4 regions of the Streptomyces sp. NPDC018947 genome follow, and region 2 is predicted to be linked to each of the others. Evidence: riboswitches for the same ligand, from Rfam matches in the RefSeq annotation. Region 2 holds a riboswitch; each other region holds the start of a gene.
What was found. Region 2 has a riboswitch for cyclic di-AMP ahead of ACH499_RS17560 (C40 family peptidase). Riboswitches for the same ligand answer to the same signal wherever they lie in the genome.

Region 1 (4,202 bases), on a different contig from region 2:
GTGAAGCGGTGGACGTCCTTGGCGGACAGGCGCGGGTACGGCGCGAAGAAACGGTAGTACTTCGACTCGTCGGACACCTGCTCGTAGAAACTGACCAGGCGCTCGGCGTCGTCCACGGTGATGGGGCGCACGCGTGCGGTGCCGCCGTCGCGCAGCACCACGTCGGCCTCCCAGTGGGCGGGGTACTCGTGCCGGTCCGACGAGGTCTGCATGGGCCCCAGAGTACGGCTCGCGTACGACAACGGCGCGGGGCAGTCTGTGGAGAAACGGAGGGCCGGGCGGGGGCCGCGGCCGGACAGCCGGCCCGCGCGTCGCACGGCCGTCCGGCCATGGGTCATGATGTGGGAAACTGGTCTAGACAACCCGGTACACCTGAAGGGCAGCAACACATGGCTGAGCGCCGCGTCAACGTCGGCTGGGCCGAGGGTCTCCACGCCCGCCCCGCCTCCATCTTCGTCCGGGCCGCCACGGCCACCGGCGTCCCGGTGACGATCGCCAAGGCCGACGGCGACCCCGTCAACGCGGCCTCGATGCTGGCCGTCCTCGGCCTCGGCGCCCAGGGCGGCGAGGAGATCGTCCTCGCCTCCGACGCCGAGGGCGCGGACGCGGCCCTGGACCGTCTGGCCAGGCTGGTCGCCGAGGGGCTCGAGGAGCTTCCCGAGACCGTCTGAAGCGATCACGCGCCGAAAGGCCCGCCCGGACCACCGGGCGGGCCTTTCGTGCGTCCTTCCGCGGGCGGGCGCCGTGCGGTCGCCCCCGGGGCCGAGAACCGCGAGGCCCCGGCTCGGTGAGCCGGGGCCTCGGACATCCGTACCGTCCGTCGTCAGATGTTCACGCCGTGGGAGCGGAGGTAGGCGACGGGGTCCATGTCCGAGCCGTACTCCGGGCTCGTACGGGCCTCGAAGTGCAGGTGGGCGCCGGTGACGTTGCCGGTGTCGCCGGAGATGCCGATCTGCTGGCCGGCGACGACCGACTGGCCGACCGAGACGCCGATCGACGACAGGTGGCCGTACTGCGTGTACGTGCCGTCGTGCATCCTGATGACGACCTGGTTGCCGTACGCGCCGCCCCAGCCGGCCTCGACGACGGTGCCGACGCCGACCGCGTGCACCGTGGTGCCGGTGGCGGCGTGGAAGTCGACGCCGGTGTGGCTGCCGGAGGACCACAGCGAGCTGCCGGCCTGGTAGGACGTGGAGACGTAGGAGCCGGTGATCGGCGAGACGTAGGTGTTGAGGCGCTTGCGCTCCTCCTCGCGCGCGGCGCGCTCCTTGGCCTCGCGGGCCTCCTTGGCGGCCTCGGCGGCCCGCTCACGCGCGGCTTCCATCGCCGCCTCGCGGGCGGCGGCGTGCTGCGCGGCCTCCTGCTGGGCGGTGGCCTGGGCGTCGATCTCGGCGGCCACGGAGTCGCCGATGGTGACGACGGGGGTGAGACCGGTCTGCTCGGCCTCGGCCTCGGCGGCGAGGGCCGGGGCCGCGAGAGTGCCGACGACGCCGGTGGTGGCGAGGGCCGCGACGCCCGCCGCGTGGGCGGTGGTGCGCTGCATGCGGCTGGGACGGCGGTGCTTCCCGGAGGCGCGCGTGAACGCCATGTAGAGGCTGGTCCTTTCCTTCCCTCTCGCCTACCGGGTTAGCTGACGGGTTCGGAGCAGGAAGGTCTCCTACGGACCCCCTCGCTGCACGCGCGGGCGTCCGATTCACCCCAGGGACGTGATGGGTCCCCGGCTCCCCTGGCTCGCGCCGTACGGGGACTCGGCGATGACTGTCCGGTGCCGCGGGTGCGGCGCACTGCCTGACGGACAGCCGGGACGACGCTAGACGCGGCCGACTTCGATCCTCAAACGCAACAGGGTTTTTGTAGCGCACGCCACAGGACGGACAGGCAGCCTCTCCCTCAATTGGGACAAAAAACGGCCCTGGTGACGCTCGGGTCACCAGGGCCGCCGCACGCGTGCGCCGCTACTCGGCGGCGACGACGGTGACTTCGCCGATGCCGAGGGCCTCGACGGGCTCCCTGATCTGCGCCGCGTCGCCGACGAGGATCGTCACCAGCCGGTCCACCGGGAAGGCGTTCACGACCGCCGCCGTGGCCTCCACGGTGCCCGTGGCGGCGAGTTGGCGGTACAGCGTCGCCTGGTAGTCGTCGGGCAGGTACTGCTCGACCTGGTCGGCCAGCGTGCCGGCGACGGCCGCCGCGGTCTCGTACTTGAGCGGCGCGACGCCCACCAGGTTCTGCACGGCGACGTCGCGCTCGGCGTCGGTGAGCCCGCCCTCGGCGAGGGTGCGCAGCACCGTCCACAGGTCCTGGAGCGCCGGGCCGGTGTTGGGCGTGTCGACGGAGCCGCTGATGGCGAGCATCGAGGCACCCGTGCCGTCGGGCGCGGACCGCAGCACCTGCCCGAACGCCCGCACGCCGTAGGTGTAGCCCTTCTCCTCGCGCAGGACGCGGTCCAGGCGCGAGGTGAGGGTGCCGCCCAGGCAGTACGTGCCGAGGACCTGCGCGGGCCACACGCGGTCGTGGCGGTCGGCTCCGGTGCGGCCGATCAGGAGCTGCGTCTGGACGGCGCCGGGGCGGTCCACGATGACGACCCGTCCGGTGTCGTCGGCGTTCACCGGCGGCACGGGGCGCGGCTCGGCGGGGGCACCGGTCCAGGCGCCGAGGGTCTCGCCGAGCAGCGCGTCGAGGTCGACGCCGGTGAGGTCGCCGACGACCACGGCGGTGGCCGTGGCCGGGCGGACGTGCTTCTCGTAGAAGGCCCGGACGGCGGCCGCGTCGATCGCCGCCACCGTCTCCTCGGTGCCCTGGCGCGGGCGCGACATGCGCGAGTCGGCCGGGAACAGCTCCTTGGAGAGCTCCTTGGCGGCGCGGCGCGAGGGGTTGGCCAGCTCGTGCGGGATCTCGTCGAGCCGGTTGCGCACCAGCCGTTCGACCTCGCTGTCGTCGAACGCGGGCGCCCGCAGCGCGTCGGCGATCAGGCCGAGCGCCTTGGCGAGGCGGGAGACCGGCACCTCCAGGCTCAGCCGCACACCGGGGTGGTCGGCGTGCGCGTCGAGGGTGGCACCGCAGCGCTCCAGCTCGGCGGCGAACTCCTCGGCGGAGTGCTTGTCGGTGCCCTCGGAGAAGGCGCGCGCCATGATCGTGGCGACACCGTCGAGGCCGGCGGGCTCGGCGTCCAGCGGGGCGTCCAGCGACACCTCGACGGCGACGACCTGCTGGCCGGGGCGGTGGCACCGCAGCACGGTCAGGCCGTTGTCGAGGCTGCCGCGCTCGGGCGCCGGGAACGCCCAGGGCTTGGGCTCGCCGGCCTGCGGCTGCGGGTGGAATTCCATCGTGGCGAGCTCGGTCACTTGGCCGCCTCCTCGTTCTCGTCGGTGGCGTCGTTCTCGTCGGCGGAGGCGGTCGGCTCGTAGACGAGCACCCCGCGGTTCTCGGGACGCAGGCGGGCCGCGGCGATCTCGCGGACCTCCTCGGCGGTGACGTCCAGGACCCGCTGCACGGCGGTGAGGGCGAGCTGCGGGTCACCGAACAGGACGGCGTACCGGCACAGTTCGTCGGCGCGGCCGGCGACCGTGCCGAGCCGGTCCAGCCACTCGCGCTCGAGCTGGGCCTGGGCGCGTTCCATCTCCTCGGCGGTGGGGCCCTCCTCGGCGAACCGGGCCAGCTCCTCGTCGATGGCGGCCTCGATGACCGGCACCTCCACGTCGCCGGACGTCTTCACGTCCAGCCAGCCCAGGGAGGGCGCCCCGGCGAGCCGCAGCAGGCCGAATCCGGCCGCGACGGCCGTGCGGTCGCGGCGCACCAGCCGGTTGTAGAGGCGGGACGACTCGCCGCCGCCCAGCACGGTCACCGCGAGGTCGGCCGCGTCGCACGCGCGCGTGCCGTCCTCCGGCAGCCGGTAGGCCGCCATCAGGGCGCGCGCCGGGACGTCCTCCTCGACGACCTCGCGCAGCTCCCGGCCGATCACGTCGGGCAGGGAGCCGTCCCGGGGCGCGGGCTTGCCGTCGTGCCCGGGGATGGAGCCGAAGTACTTCTCGATCCAGGCGAGCGTCCGCTCGGGGTCGATGTCGCCGACCACCGACAGCACCGCGTTGTTCGGCGCGTAGTAGGTGCGGAAGAACGCGCGCGCGTCCTCCAGCGTCGCCGCGTCCAGGTCGGCCATCGAACCGATCGGCGTGTGGTGGTAGGGGTGGCCCTGGGGGAAGGCG
Region 2 (4,202 bases):
GCTTGCGCTGGGCGAGCTTGTCGGCCTCGGAGCGGGGCACCGGGTCCATCTTGGGCGCCTTGACGAACTCCTGCGGGTCGACGCAGGAGATGGGCGCGGACCTGCCGACGCCGCGCGGGTCGAAGCCCACGAAGTCATAGGCCTTGGCCGTGTTGGCCCACACCGCGTTCTTGTTGGTGACGCGGGCCGGGAAGCGCAGGCCGGAGCCGCCGGGGCCGCCCGGGTTGTAGATGAGGGCGCCCTGGCGCTCGGACTTCGAGCCGGTGTTGCCGATGCGGTCGACGGCGAGCCTGATCTGCTTGCCGTACGGCTTGGCGTAGTCGAGCGGCACGGTGACGTAGCCGCACTGGATGGGCTTGGGCAGGTTCCAGTCGGCGGGGCAGTCCTGCCAGTCGACGCCGGCCTTCGCCGCACGGTCGGCGGCGATGGCGGCACCGCGGGCCTCGCGGTCCTGGCCCTGCCCCTGCCCGTGGGCCCGGCCGACGGCCGGACTGGCGCCGGCCGCGGGTGCCGTGACGGTGCCGGCGATCAGCGTGGCGGTGACGAGTGCTCCGGCCGTGCCGAACGCGGCGGCTCTCCGGTGCAGCCTTGTCTTCCTCAAGTGGCCCTCCCCCTACAGGATGTGCGACGAGTACGGGGATCCTCGCGGCTGTGCGTTCCCCGGGAACAGGGGAGGCGCCACTTCTTTGCCAATCCGATAAACGGAGACTCGTGTCCGCCCGTCGGCGGGCTCGGTCCATCGAGGCCAGCGCCCCGTCCGGCAGCCGTCGCAGCCGCCGCGCGTCCGGGGCCACGGCCGTGTCCAGCGCAGCCGGCCCCGCGAGCGGCATGGCGGCCGCTCCCCGACCGGTCGGGCGGGCGGCCGGCGGACCGGTCGCGAACCGCGGTCGTTCGACGGCGACTTGGCCGACGGCGGACCGGCCGGCCGGTCCGGCGGGGCCGTCAGCCGCCCGGGGACGGCGGGCCCGCAGGCCGGTTCCGGTCGAGGACCAGCCAGCCGTGGATCCGTACGGAGAGACGGCTGGTGAGCCGCCCCGGTTCCTCCCCGGCCCGGCCGAGCACCTGCTCCTCGCGCAGCACGAGCCCGGCCGTGGGCGCGAGTTCGGCGAAGGTGGCCACCCGGAGGTCGCCGCGGTTCAGCGGAGATCAACCGCCCTCGACTGCGGGGCGACGGGTGGTTCGCCGCGCTGCGCCTCGGCGTCGGCGGCCATCCGGGCGAGGCCGGAGCCGACGCGGGGCGAGGTCGGTCTTGTCGACGATGAACAGGTCGGCGGTGGAGAGGCCGGGGCCGCCCTTGCGGGGGACCGGCGGCAGACCGTTCGCATGCCCGCGACGCGTTCCGACGTCTTCGCGCGCTGCCGCACACCTTCTTCCCGTTCCCCGGACGTTCTCGACCCAAGGCCGGAAACGGGCCATTCGGCCTACCCCCTTTCGGCGTAGGAACACCTCGAATTTCCCGCTCGCCGAGCTTGCGCACTCCGCGCCTCGGCTGGCGGAATTACTCATTCCGCCGCTGGTCCGGGCGTCGGCGCCGCGCGGGGCGGAGAGCCGGCCGGGCAGGTGTCCACCCGAACGGCCGAGCGGTGAGTAACAACACAAGTGCCCCGTTCCGTTGGGATTTTCCGACTTCCATGAGCCAAGATCCGTTACTGACGACAAGCCCCCGCCGCAGCGGCGGGGCGGTCCGGGCGGACGCCGAGTCCTGCCGCCGCCCGGACGACCGGTCGACAGGAGTGGATCGGCAGGAGTGGAGGACCCGAGCACGACGGGTCGCCGGAACGGTCACGCCACGGCCGGGCCGAGCAGCCCTTGGGGTGAAGCCGCACACGCGGCCGGGCAACTTCGCCAGCCCGAATCCGACAGGTCATCCTTCACAGGCGGCTGACGAAGGGTTGCGCATGACTGCGCTCAATCGTGTCCCGTCGCTCATGGCCCGTGCCGGTACCGCCTCGGCCCTCACCATCGCCGCGGTGGGTGGCTCGCTCGTGGTTCCCGGTGCCGCCGGCGAGGCCGCCGCGGCCACCCATGCGACGAAGGCCCTCAAGATCGCGGCCTCCAAGAAGGGCTCCCCCTACGCCTGGGGCGCCACCGGGCCGAACCGGTTCGACTGCTCCGGGCTGACCCTCTACTCGTTCAAGAAGGCCGGCAAGAAACTGCCGCGCACCGCCGCGCAGCAGTACAACAAGACCCGGCACATCTCCGCCAAGAGCCGCAAGGCCGGAGACCTCGTGTTCTTCCACTCGGGCAGCAGCGTGTACCACGTGGGCATCTACGCCGGAAAGGGCAAGATCTGGCACGCCCCGAAGACCGGGGACGTGGTACGGCTCCAGAAGATCTGGACCAAGAGCGTCTGGTACGGCCGGGTGAAGTGACCCTCCCGGGGAGTCGGCGGCACCCTGACGCGCCGTCACCTCCCCGGGCGTCCGGCAGCAGGGCGTGAGGCGGATGCGTGCGCACAGGAGTGGCGCGGCGCTCGGCGGTTACCCGTGAGGGCATGGCCGAGCACCGTCGCTGCACCGCACGCAACGAGACCCCGCTGGAGCGCGCCGACCGCAACTTCGTCGAGCTGCTCCAGGAGCTGCGCGTCACCCAGACCGGGGTGCAGATCCTCTTCGCCTTCCTGCTGTCCCTGGCGTTCACCTCGCGCTTCCCCGAGCTGGACACGGTCCAGCGCGCCGTCTACGTGACCACGCTGCTGCTCGCGGTGCTCGCCGCGGCGCTGTTCACGGCCCCGGCCGCGCTGCACCGCTCGCTCTTCCAGCGGGGCGCCAAGCCGCGCATCGTGCGGGTGTCGTCGCGGCTCGCCACGGTGGGCCTCGGCGTGCTGGTGCTCGCGTTCACCGGTGCGGTGATGCTCGTCGTCGACGTGACCACCGGCCGGGCCGGCGGACTCGCCGCGGGCGGGGCGACCCTGGCGGTCTGCCTGGGCCTGTGGGGGCTGCTCCCCCATCTGGTCCGGCGGACCCATCTGAGCGGCCGAGGCCGCGCCGGGGAACGGCGCCCGGACGCGTCGGACTCCGCCGCCTCGGCCCGGCGCGGCGCGCCCCGCCGTGCGCCGGTCCCGGCACGCCGTACGCCGGCCGCCTCCCGGCGCGCACCGGCCGCCGCGCGCCGGATGCCGCCGGCGCCTCACCGCTGAGGGTTCTTTCCCCCAGCGGGCTCGCTCCGGGGCCGGCCCACGGCTGTGACAGCGGGCTCCGCCGTCACCGGACCGTCCGGCGCCGTCCAGGGCAGTTCGATGGAGACGGTCTTGCCGCCCTCGCGAGTGGGCCGCACCCGCAGCCTGCCGCCGAACTCCGCCGTCAGCCAGCGGATGATCACCATGCCCCGGCCGTTGTCCTGCTGCACCGCGGCGGGCAGGCGCTTGGGGAAGCGCGGGTGGCTGTCGGTGACGCCGACGCGCAGCCGCTCGTCCCGTTCGAGGACGAGGTCCACCGTGAAGGTGGGTGACTGGCCGAAGGTGTGCTGGACCGCGTTGGTGGCCAGCTCCGAGACGATGAGCCGGACGGTCTCGGCCATCTCCGCGTCCGCGGGCAGGCCCCACTCCGCCAGCGTGGCCATGGCGTAGGTGCGGGCGGCGGCCACCGAGGCGGGATCGCTCGGCAGAGTGACGGATGCTTCCAGGTGGTCTGCCATGGCGACGTCGTCCCTTTCCCACGGGACCGCAGGCCGACACGGAGCGGATGGTTCGAGTACGGTCCCGGACTGGTGCTTCACCGCCAGACTGCCATCACGACCCGCTGAAGGGCGGCGATCCACCGGGATATGCATATATCTGTCGCTCGAAGCGGTGAACTCTGCGACGGCAGACCGTTTTTGGGCGGCTCATAAGGAGTAAAGGAGTGGCCCATGCAGCACGGTCCCGTGGTGCGCCGCCGGAAACTGGGTGCGGAGCTGCGCGCCCTGCGCACGGCGGCGGGGATCACCAGCGGCGAGGCGGCCCGGCTGGTGGGCTGGCACCAGTCGAAGGTCAGCCGGATCGAGACCGGGACGAGCGGGGCGAAACCGGCCGATGTGCGCCTGCTGCTGGACGCCTACGGCGTGGACGATCCGCAGTTGCGGGAGTTGCTGGCGGTGCTGGCGGGATCCGACGGCACGGGCGGCCGGCACCACTGGTGGCAGGCCTATCGCGGCGTACTGCCCCCGACGTACCGGGACTTCATCAGCCTGGAGTCCCAGGCGAGTGCGATGCGCACGCTGGA
Region 3 (4,202 bases), on a different contig from region 2:
TCGGCGGCGGCTGTCGCGGGACCTCGCACGTGTTCACCCGTGAGCCGCCATTCTCACCCGAATCGGTGAGGAGTGGTGGTTTTCCGTGACTCCATCTGACCAAACCGGCCGCGACCAGGCGTCAGACCCCGGACTCAACTCCGCGTACTCCTGCGGGATGAGACGGAGGGGCGGCGACTCCCCCGGCCCGTAGGGGGTGGGGACCCGTCCGGGGGTGGCGGCGGACGGAAAGGGGGGTGCGGGCGACCGGGGCGGGCGGGCCGCCCGAGGCGTCAGCCGGCCCGGTGGACCACGGCGTCGCACAGCTCCACGAGCGCGGACTTCGCGTCGCACTCCCGCAGCGGGGCCAGCGCGGCCCGGGCCTCGTTCGCGTACCGGACGGTGTCGCGCCGCGCCTGTTCGAGCGCGGGGTGGGCGCGCAGCAGGCGCAGCGCCTCGGCGTGCCGGGCGTCGTCGCTCAGGTCGGAGTCCAGCAGCTCGCACAGCGCGATGTCCTCGGCGAGCCCCAGCCGGGCCGCCCGCTCGCGCAGCCGCAGCACGGGAAGGGTCGGGATGCCCTCGCGCAGGTCGGTGCCGGGCGTCTTGCCGGACTCGTGGGAGTCGGAGGCGATGTCCAGGACGTCGTCCGCGAGCTGGAAGGCGACGCCGAGGCGCTCGCCGTACTGGGTCAGCACGTCGACGACGGTCTCGTCGGCGCCGGACATCATCGCGCCGAAGCGGCAGGAGACGGCGACCAGGGAGCCCGTCTTGCCGCCGAGCACGTCCAGGTAGTGGTCGACCGGATCCCGCCCGTCCTGCGGCCCCGCCGTCTCCAGGATCTGGCCGGTGACCAGCCGCTCGAACGCGAGGGCCTGCACGCGGACCGCCTCGGGCCCGAGGTCGGCGAGGATCTGGGAGGCGCGGGCGAACAGGAAGTCGCCGGTGAGGACCGCGACCGAGTTGCCCCAGCGGGTGTTCGCGCTGGGGACGCCGCGGCGCACGGTGGCCTCGTCCATGACGTCGTCGTGGTAGAGCGTGGCGAGGTGGGTCAGCTCCACGACGACGGCCGAGGGCACGATGCCGGGGGCGTAGGGGTCACCGAACCGGGACGCCAGCATCACCAGCAGCGGCCGGAATCGCTTGCCTCCGGCCCGCACCAGGTGCTGGGCGGCCTCCGTGATGAACGGCACCTCGCTTTTAGTTGCCTCAAGCAACCCTTCCTCGACGGCCGCCAATCCGGTCTGGACATCGGCTTCCAGAGCCTGGTCCCGCACGCTCAGCCCGAACGGCCCGACGACGGTCACGAGGGGTCTCCTGTCTGCTGGTGTCTACTGGCGATTACCTGGCTTGTCGATAGGTCGCTGCCACCACTCAAGTCAGCGTATCCGGTCACGTTTCGATCACCGCTAGCGCCCACCGTTACAGGCCGGTCGGTATCGGATCATGCACGGTATGTTTTTGATCAGGTGATATGAGCAGATATCGACCGACATCGTCAGGGACGCATTCAGGACACGGCGCGCCGGGAGCCGCCACCGAAGATCCCACCACCCCTCCCGACGGAGCGCACCCCGGGAGCGCCACCCGTCCGGCACCCGCGCCCCGCCCTCTCGCCCGCACGGTCCACACCCCTTCCCCTCCCCTGCGCACTGGTGCCCGCGAAGCGCGACGGAACACCGGCGCGAGCCGCCCGCGGAGCCGCCGGCGCCGGGCGCCCCACCGGGGACGGACCACCCGCGGGAAGGGCGGCCCGGCCGAGCGGCTCGAGCGCGCCGGAACCGCCCGGACGACCCCCGGCGCCGAAGCCGTCCTCACCGAGGGCCGGTTGGCCACCAGTTGGCCCGAATGCCCGATTTGCCGAGCTTGTTGAGGCCAGTGAGTTGCCTCACGCCACAGCAGTCACACGCGGCCACCACCGAAGTGCCGCCGGCCCTTTGCTCCGTAGGCCAGTTGGCCCTTGCGGCCGCAAAGGATCAAGCACCCCAAATCCCCCAGACCAAGGTCAACTCGCCCGTCGGGTGATTCCTGCACTTGTTCCGGACATGTGCTCTCGCATACGTTCCCGGCCTGTCGGGCGGACGCCGAATCCTGCCACCGCCACGACACACCGACATTTCAGTCATCCACTCGACACACTCGCGGGCAGGAGCGGGGGACCCAGGTAAGTCGCCGCACCGGTCACCACCGGAGCGGCTCGGGGTGAAGCCGTGCCCTTCGGGGCGCGGCCGGGCACCTCCCCGCCCGAACCCGACAGCTCACCTCGCAGGCGTAGGAGAGGGACACACACATGCCTGCCAACGGTCAGAACCGTCACACCCGGACCGCTCGCCTCGCCCGCAAGCTGGCCCTCGCCGGCACCGGCGCGGCCGTGCTCGCCATGCCGCTCGTCGGCGCCGCCACCGCGTCCGCCGCCACCCCGGCCGCCGCGACCACCGCCACCACGGCGGCGACGACGTACCCGGACAACCTCGACGGCTGGATCCGCGAGTCGCTCGACGTCATGGCGCAGCACGGGATCCCCGGGACGTACGACGGCATCCACCGCAACATCATGCGCGAGTCGTCCGGCAACCCGCTCGCCATCAACAACTGGGACATCAACGCCATCAACGGCACCCCGTCCAAGGGCCTGCTCCAGGTGATCGACCCGACCTTCCGGGCCTACCACGTGGCCGGCACCTCCTGGGACCCGTACGACCCGGTCGCCAACATCACCGCCGCCTGCAACTACGCGGCCGACCGCTACGGCTCCATCGACAACGTCTTCGGCGCGTACTGAGCCGTACCACCAGGAAGTGAGCCGTGACCGGCCCCCACCGGGCGGGTCCTAACCGGCTCCGAAGACGCGTTCGAGGACGACGGCCACGCCGTCGTCCTCGTTCGTGAGGGTGACCTCGTCCGCCACCGCCTTGAGTTCGGGGTGGGCGTCCGCCATGGCGACCCCGTGCGCCGCCCAGTGGAACATCGGGATGTCGTTGGGCATGTCGCCGAAGGCGATCGTCCGCCGCCGGGTCAGGCCCAGGTGCTCGGCGGCGAGCGCCAGCCCCGTCGCCTTGGTGACGCCGCACGGCTGGAGCTCCACCGTGCCCGGCCCCGACATCGTGACCGTGGCGAGGGAACCGACCACCGCGCGCGCCGTCGCCGCCAGCTCGTCGTCGGACAGGCCGGGGTGACGCAGCAGCACCTTGCTGACCGGCTCGGCCCACAGCTCGTCGCGCCGCTCGACGCGGACGGCGGGCAGGGTCGGATGGGGCATCAGATAGCCCGGCTCGATGAGCGTCAGCCCGTCGACGCCGTCCTGGTCGACCGCGGCGTACACCTGGCCCACCTCGGCCTCGATCTTGCCGAGCGCCGTCTCGGCCAGTTCCCGGTCCAGGGTGACCGACCACAGCATCCGGTCCGCGCCGGCGTCGTAGACCTGCGCGCCCTGGCCGCACACCGCGAGCCCGGTGCAGCCGAGGTCCTCCAGCAGCGTCCGCACCCTCGGTGCCGGCCGCCCCGTCACCACCAGGTGCCGCGCCCCGGCCCGGGTCACCCGCGCGAGCGCGGCCAGCGACCGGTCGGAGACGGTGTCGTCGCCTCGCAGCAGCGTTCCGTCGAGGTCGGTGGCGACGAGTGAATATGCGGTGCGGTCCATGATCAGAGAATACGGACACCGCACCTGTCGGACTCCCCCACGACCGGTTGCGCACGAGGACGTTCGCAGGTGTCCGAATCCTGACGCAACACCGTCTAAAGGCGGTTAAAGGCCTGTGCACCAGTTGGCAACAACATGGTCTGCCTTCTACCCCGCGGACTGACCCCGGGGGTACCTTCCTGTTGACCAGGGGGACTTGATCGGGGGGTCGGGTTGAGCGCCGGACGTGTACGCGTGCTGAGGCCGGAGGAACTGGGCGAGGGGGAACGGGAACACTGGCGCGCCCTGCGGGCCGGGTCGGCGTCGCCGCGCAACCCGTTCATGGAACCGGAGTTCACCCTCGCCGTGGGCCGGGTACGGCCGCGGGCGCGGGTGGCCGTCCTGTACGACGCCGGTGAGGCGGCCGGTTTCCTCCCGTACGAGCGCGGGCCCCTGGGGGCGGGCCGCGCGATCGGGCTCGGCGTCTCGGACTGCCAGGGAGCGGTGCTGCGGCCGGGGCTGGTGCCGGACACCCGCCGGCTGCTGCGGGCCTGCTCCCTGTCGAGCCTCGCCTTCGACAACCTGGAGGCCGAGCAGGGCCTGTTCC
Region 4 (4,202 bases), on a different contig from region 2:
ACCCGGCGCACCACGACGAGCCCGCCCACGCCAAGGGCAGGACCGGCATCCCGGGGGAGCGCAAGGCCGAGCTGATGACGCATCTGCTCAACATCGACCCGCCGGACCACACCAGGCTGCGTCGGCTGGTCAGCAAGGCGTTCACACCGCGCCGCGTCGCCGAGTTCGCGCCCCGGGTGCAGGAGCTGGCCGACGGCCTGATCGACCGGTTCGCCGCCACCGGCTCGGCCGACCTCATCCACGAGTTCGCGTTCCCGCTGCCCATCTACGCCATCTGCGACCTGCTCGGCGTCCCCCAAGAGGACCAGGACGACTTCCGCGACTGGGCGGGCATGATGATCCGTCACGGCGGCGGGCCCCGGGGCGGTGTCGCGCGGTCGGTGAAGAAGATGCGGGGCTACCTCGCCGAGCTGATCCACCGCAAGCGCGCCGCGCTGCCGCCCGAGCCCGGTCCCGGCGAGGACCTGATCTCCGGTCTCATCCGCGCCTCCGACCACGGGGAGCACCTCACCGAGAACGAGGCCGCGGCGATGGCCTTCATCCTGCTCTTCGCGGGGTTCGAGACCACGGTCAACCTCATCGGCAACGGCACCTACGCCCTGCTCACCCACCCCGGGCAGCGCACCAGGCTGCAGACGTCCCTGGCCGCGGGCGAGCGCGGGCTGCTGGAGACGGGCGTCGAGGAACTCCTGCGCTACGACGGCCCGGTGGAGCTGGCCACCTGGCGTTTCGCCACCGAGGCGCTCACCCTCGCCGGGCAGGACATCGCCCCCGGAGACCCCGTGCTCGTCGTCCTGGCCGCGGCCGACCGGGACCCGGAGCGCTTCGCGGACCCGGACACCCTGGACCTCTCGCGCCGGGACAACCAGCACCTGGGGTACGGCCACGGCATCCACTACTGCCTCGGCGCCCCGCTCGCCCGGCTGGAGGGGCAGACGGCGCTCGCCACGCTCCTCACCCGTCTGCCGGACCTGCAGCTGGCCGCGGATCCGGCCGAGCTGCGCTGGCGCGGCGGGCTCATCATGCGCGGGCTGCGCACCCTGCCGGTGTCGTTCACCCCGGCCCCGCCGGTGCCGGACGAGGCCCCCTCGGCGCCGGACAAGACCCCGTCGCCACCGCAAAGGTGACACGCGCTCACCTCTGTGATCTTCACGTGATCTGCGCGGCATGAACTTGTGACAAGCGATCATCTGCCTATACCTTCACGGATCAGCGTGGCGCCGAGCGTCATCCGCCACGCCGTCATCGCTGTCTCGGGAAAGGTCGCCGCATGCTCTCCGGGAACGGTCGTCACCGTCGCCCCCGCCAGGCCCCCGCTCTGGTCGTCGCCGCCGGAGTGACGGGCTCCGCCATCGCGATCCCTCTGCTGGGGGCCACGGGTGCGCACGCGGCCGACGGTGCGGGCTGGGACCGGGTCGCCGAGTGCGAGACGGGCGGTGCCTGGAGCCAGAACAGCGGCAACGGCTACTACGGCGGCCTCCAGCTCTCCCAGGACCTGTGGGAGCGCTACGGCGGTCTGGACCTCGCGTCCAGCGCCGACCAGGCCAGCCGTTCGCAGCAGATATCGGTCGCCGAGAAGGTGCTCGCGGACCAGGGCATCGTCGCCTGGCCCACCTGCGGCCTGCTCGCGGGCCTGGGCAACGGCTCCGGCACCGCGACGGGGGACAGCGGGGCCCCGGATGACGGCGCGTCGGCACAGGAGGGGACCACGGGCGCGGCCGAGCCGTCCGTCACGGCCGGTTCCGCCGGGTCCGACACCGAAGCGTCCCCCGCGCCCTCCGCCTCCCGGTCGCCGTCGCCCTCCGCCACGGAGACGCCTGACGCTTCGTCGGGCAAGAGTGAGGAAACTCCCGAATCGGGCACCTCCGCCACGCCGGACGCCCCGGCCGCGGACGCCACGCGGGGCTCCGGCGGCGCCGGCGCGACCGCCCCGGCGGGCGAGGAGTCGGACAAGTCGGGGCAGAACGGCTCCGTTTCGGGGAGCACCGGCACCGAGGAGACCGCGACCGGCCGGCACCGGGGCGGCAGCGCGGAGGAGAGTCCCGCGGACGGCCGCACCGCCGAGTCCTGGGGCCGGCACGCCTCGCGTGGCGACGACAGCGCACGCGGCCTCACGGACGCCTCGTACACGGTCCGTTCCGGGGACAGTCTCTGGGGCATCGCCGACTCCCTTGACGTCACCGGCGGATGGCGCGCGCTCTACGACGGCAACAAGGACGTCGTCGGAGCCGACCCGGACCACATCCTGCCCGGTCAGACGCTCACGGTCGGGGGCGAAACGGGCGAAAACCAGGGCTAGTTCGCGTCACGGTTCAGCCTGTATGTCCGTTTTGGATCACGTGAGAGATAGGTCTCAGAAGCCGTGATCGTCTTTGAAAAACGGCCGAACCCGTGTCTACGGTCATGACCGCTCGCCACCGCGGGCCCCGGCCGCCGCAACGCCGAATCCTGCCAGCGGCAGCCCGGGAACAGTCGTCGCGTCAAGCGCCGCAGGCAGGAGCGGGGGACCCAAGGTAAGTGCCGCACCGGGCAAGCGAATCGGAGCGGCTAGGGGTGAAGCCGAGTCCCGTGAGGGACCCGGCCGGGCAACTCAACCGGCCCGAACCCGACAGCTCACCTCGCAGGCGTCGGTGAGGGGATCAACCATGCTGTTTTCCAGCAAGGGCAAGCACCGTCGTCCGTCCAAGGCCGCTCGCGCCATCGCCGTCGCCGGCGTGGCCGGCGCCGCCGTCGCCGCCCCGCTGATGGCGGCCGGCAACGCCTCCGCCGCCACCGCGTCCGAGTGGGACGCCGTCGCCCAGTGCGAGTCCGGCGGCAACTGGTCGATCAACACCGGCAACGGCTACTACGGCGGTCTGCAGTTCTCCGCCTCCACCTGGGCCGCCTACGGCGGTACGCAGTACGCCGCCACCGCCGACCAGGCCACCAAGTCGCAGCAGATCGAGATCGCCGAGAAGGTCCTCGCGGGTCAGGGCAAGGGTGCCTGGCCGGTCTGCGGCACCGGCCTGTCGAGCGCCGCGTACACCGGCGGCTCCGCCGCGAGCACGGACAGCGGCTCCTCGCAGAGCCAGAGTGGCGGCTCCACCGCCGAGCGCTCCACCGAGCAGAAGGCGTCGCGCTCCTCCGAGCGTCCGGCCGCCGAGCAGAAGGTGGAGAAGAAGGCCGAGAAGAAGACCGTCACCACCCCGACCGGCAAGAAGGTCGAGAAGGGCGACGGCGAGTACAAGGTCGTCAAGGGCGACACGCTCAGCTCGATCGCCGCCGAGCACCACGTCAAGGGCGGCTGGGCGAAGCTGTTCGACCTGAACGACGACATCGTCGACGACGCCGACCTGATCTACCCGGGCCAGCAGCTCCACCTCAAGTAAGCGGCGGCCCGCCCCTGCTCCCGCCCCGGTGCGTGTTCCCCCGTACGCACCGGGGCGGGTTTTTTCGCGCCCGGCGCCGCGGGCGCGTACCCCCGGTTTCCCCGAACCGTCTTTGTTCCGTTCGGAAACAATTTACTCTCGGTTCTGTCCACCGGGTGGGCGACCGGCTGGCCGATCGCCCGGAGCCGGTTAGGCTCGTCCCGCAGAGCCGCCGCGGACCCTGCGGGCCCGCGTCACACCGAAGCGTCACATTGAAGAAGGAGATGCTCGTGCCGTCCATCGACGTCGTCGTAGCCCGGGAAATCCTGGACTCCCGAGGCAACCCCACGGTCGAGGTCGAGGTCGGCCTCGACGACGGCAGCACGGGGCGTGCCGCCGTTCCCTCCGGTGCCTCCACCGGTGCCTTCGAGGCCATCGAGCTCCGCGACGGCGACCCCAACCGCTACCAGGGCAAGGGCGTCGAGAAGGCCGTCCTCGCCGTCATCGAGCAGATCGGCCCCGAGCTGGTCGGCTACGACGCCACCGAGCAGCGCCTGATCGACCAGGCCATGTTCGACCTGGACGCCACCGACAACAAGGGCTCGCTCGGCGCCAACGCCATCCTCGGCGTCTCGCTCGCCGTCGCCCACGCCGCCTCCGAGGCCAGCGACCTGCCGCTCTTCCGCTACCTGGGCGGCCCGAACGCGCACCTGCTGCCGGTGCCGATGATGAACATCCTGAACGGCGGCTCGCACGCCGACTCCAACGTGGACATCCAGGAGTTCATGATCGCCCCGATCGGCGCGGAGTCCTTCTCGGAGGCGCTGCGCTGGGGCACCGAGGTCTACCACACCC

Region 1: linked by a shared signal. The riboswitch ahead of ACH499_RS12395 (M23 family metallopeptidase) and the one ahead of ACH499_RS17560 (C40 family peptidase) in region 2 are both predicted to bind cyclic di-AMP.
Region 3: linked by a shared signal. The riboswitch ahead of ACH499_RS21410 (transglycosylase SLT domain-containing protein) and the one ahead of ACH499_RS17560 (C40 family peptidase) in region 2 are both predicted to bind cyclic di-AMP.
Region 4: linked by a shared signal. The riboswitch ahead of ACH499_RS30840 (transglycosylase family protein) and the one ahead of ACH499_RS17560 (C40 family peptidase) in region 2 are both predicted to bind cyclic di-AMP.

The regions. Positions count from the first base shown of each region.
Region 1 is NZ_JBIRZD010000005.1:109,019-113,220, reverse strand. It holds gene ACH499_RS12405 (GNAT family N-acetyltransferase) at 1-212, opposite strand, end outside; gene ACH499_RS12400 (HPr family phosphocarrier protein) at 390-671, shown strand; gene ACH499_RS12395 (M23 family metallopeptidase) at 824-1,588, opposite strand; cyclic di-AMP (ydaO/yuaA leader) riboswitch at 1,601-1,764, opposite strand; gene ACH499_RS12390 (M16 family metallopeptidase) at 1,956-3,344, opposite strand; gene ACH499_RS12385 (M16 family metallopeptidase) at 3,341-4,202, opposite strand, start outside.
Region 2 is NZ_JBIRZD010000008.1:216,709-220,910, forward strand. It holds gene ACH499_RS17545 (alpha/beta hydrolase) at 1-601, opposite strand, end outside; partial or broken gene ACH499_RS17550 (urease accessory protein UreD) at 735-1,128, opposite strand; partial or broken gene ACH499_RS17555 (urease accessory protein UreG) at 1,158-1,305, opposite strand; cyclic di-AMP (ydaO/yuaA leader) riboswitch at 1,684-1,895, shown strand; gene ACH499_RS17560 (C40 family peptidase) at 1,899-2,372, shown strand; gene ACH499_RS17565 (DUF6328 family protein) at 2,495-3,139, shown strand; gene ACH499_RS17570 (ATP-binding protein) at 3,130-3,636, opposite strand; gene ACH499_RS17575 (helix-turn-helix transcriptional regulator) at 3,850-4,202, shown strand, end outside.
Region 3 is NZ_JBIRZD010000011.1:81,856-86,057, reverse strand. It holds gene ACH499_RS21415 (polyprenyl synthetase family protein) at 273-1,283, opposite strand; cyclic di-AMP (ydaO/yuaA leader) riboswitch at 2,090-2,263, shown strand; gene ACH499_RS21410 (transglycosylase SLT domain-containing protein) at 2,267-2,758, shown strand; gene ACH499_RS21405 (HAD family hydrolase) at 2,807-3,616, opposite strand; gene ACH499_RS21400 (GNAT family N-acetyltransferase) at 3,830-4,202, shown strand, end outside.
Region 4 is NZ_JBIRZD010000020.1:90,422-94,623, reverse strand. It holds gene ACH499_RS30850 (cytochrome P450) at 1-1,127, shown strand, start outside; gene ACH499_RS30845 (transglycosylase family protein) at 1,271-2,299, shown strand; cyclic di-AMP (ydaO/yuaA leader) riboswitch at 2,476-2,642, shown strand; gene ACH499_RS30840 (transglycosylase family protein) at 2,646-3,368, shown strand; gene eno (phosphopyruvate hydratase) at 3,638-4,202, shown strand, end outside.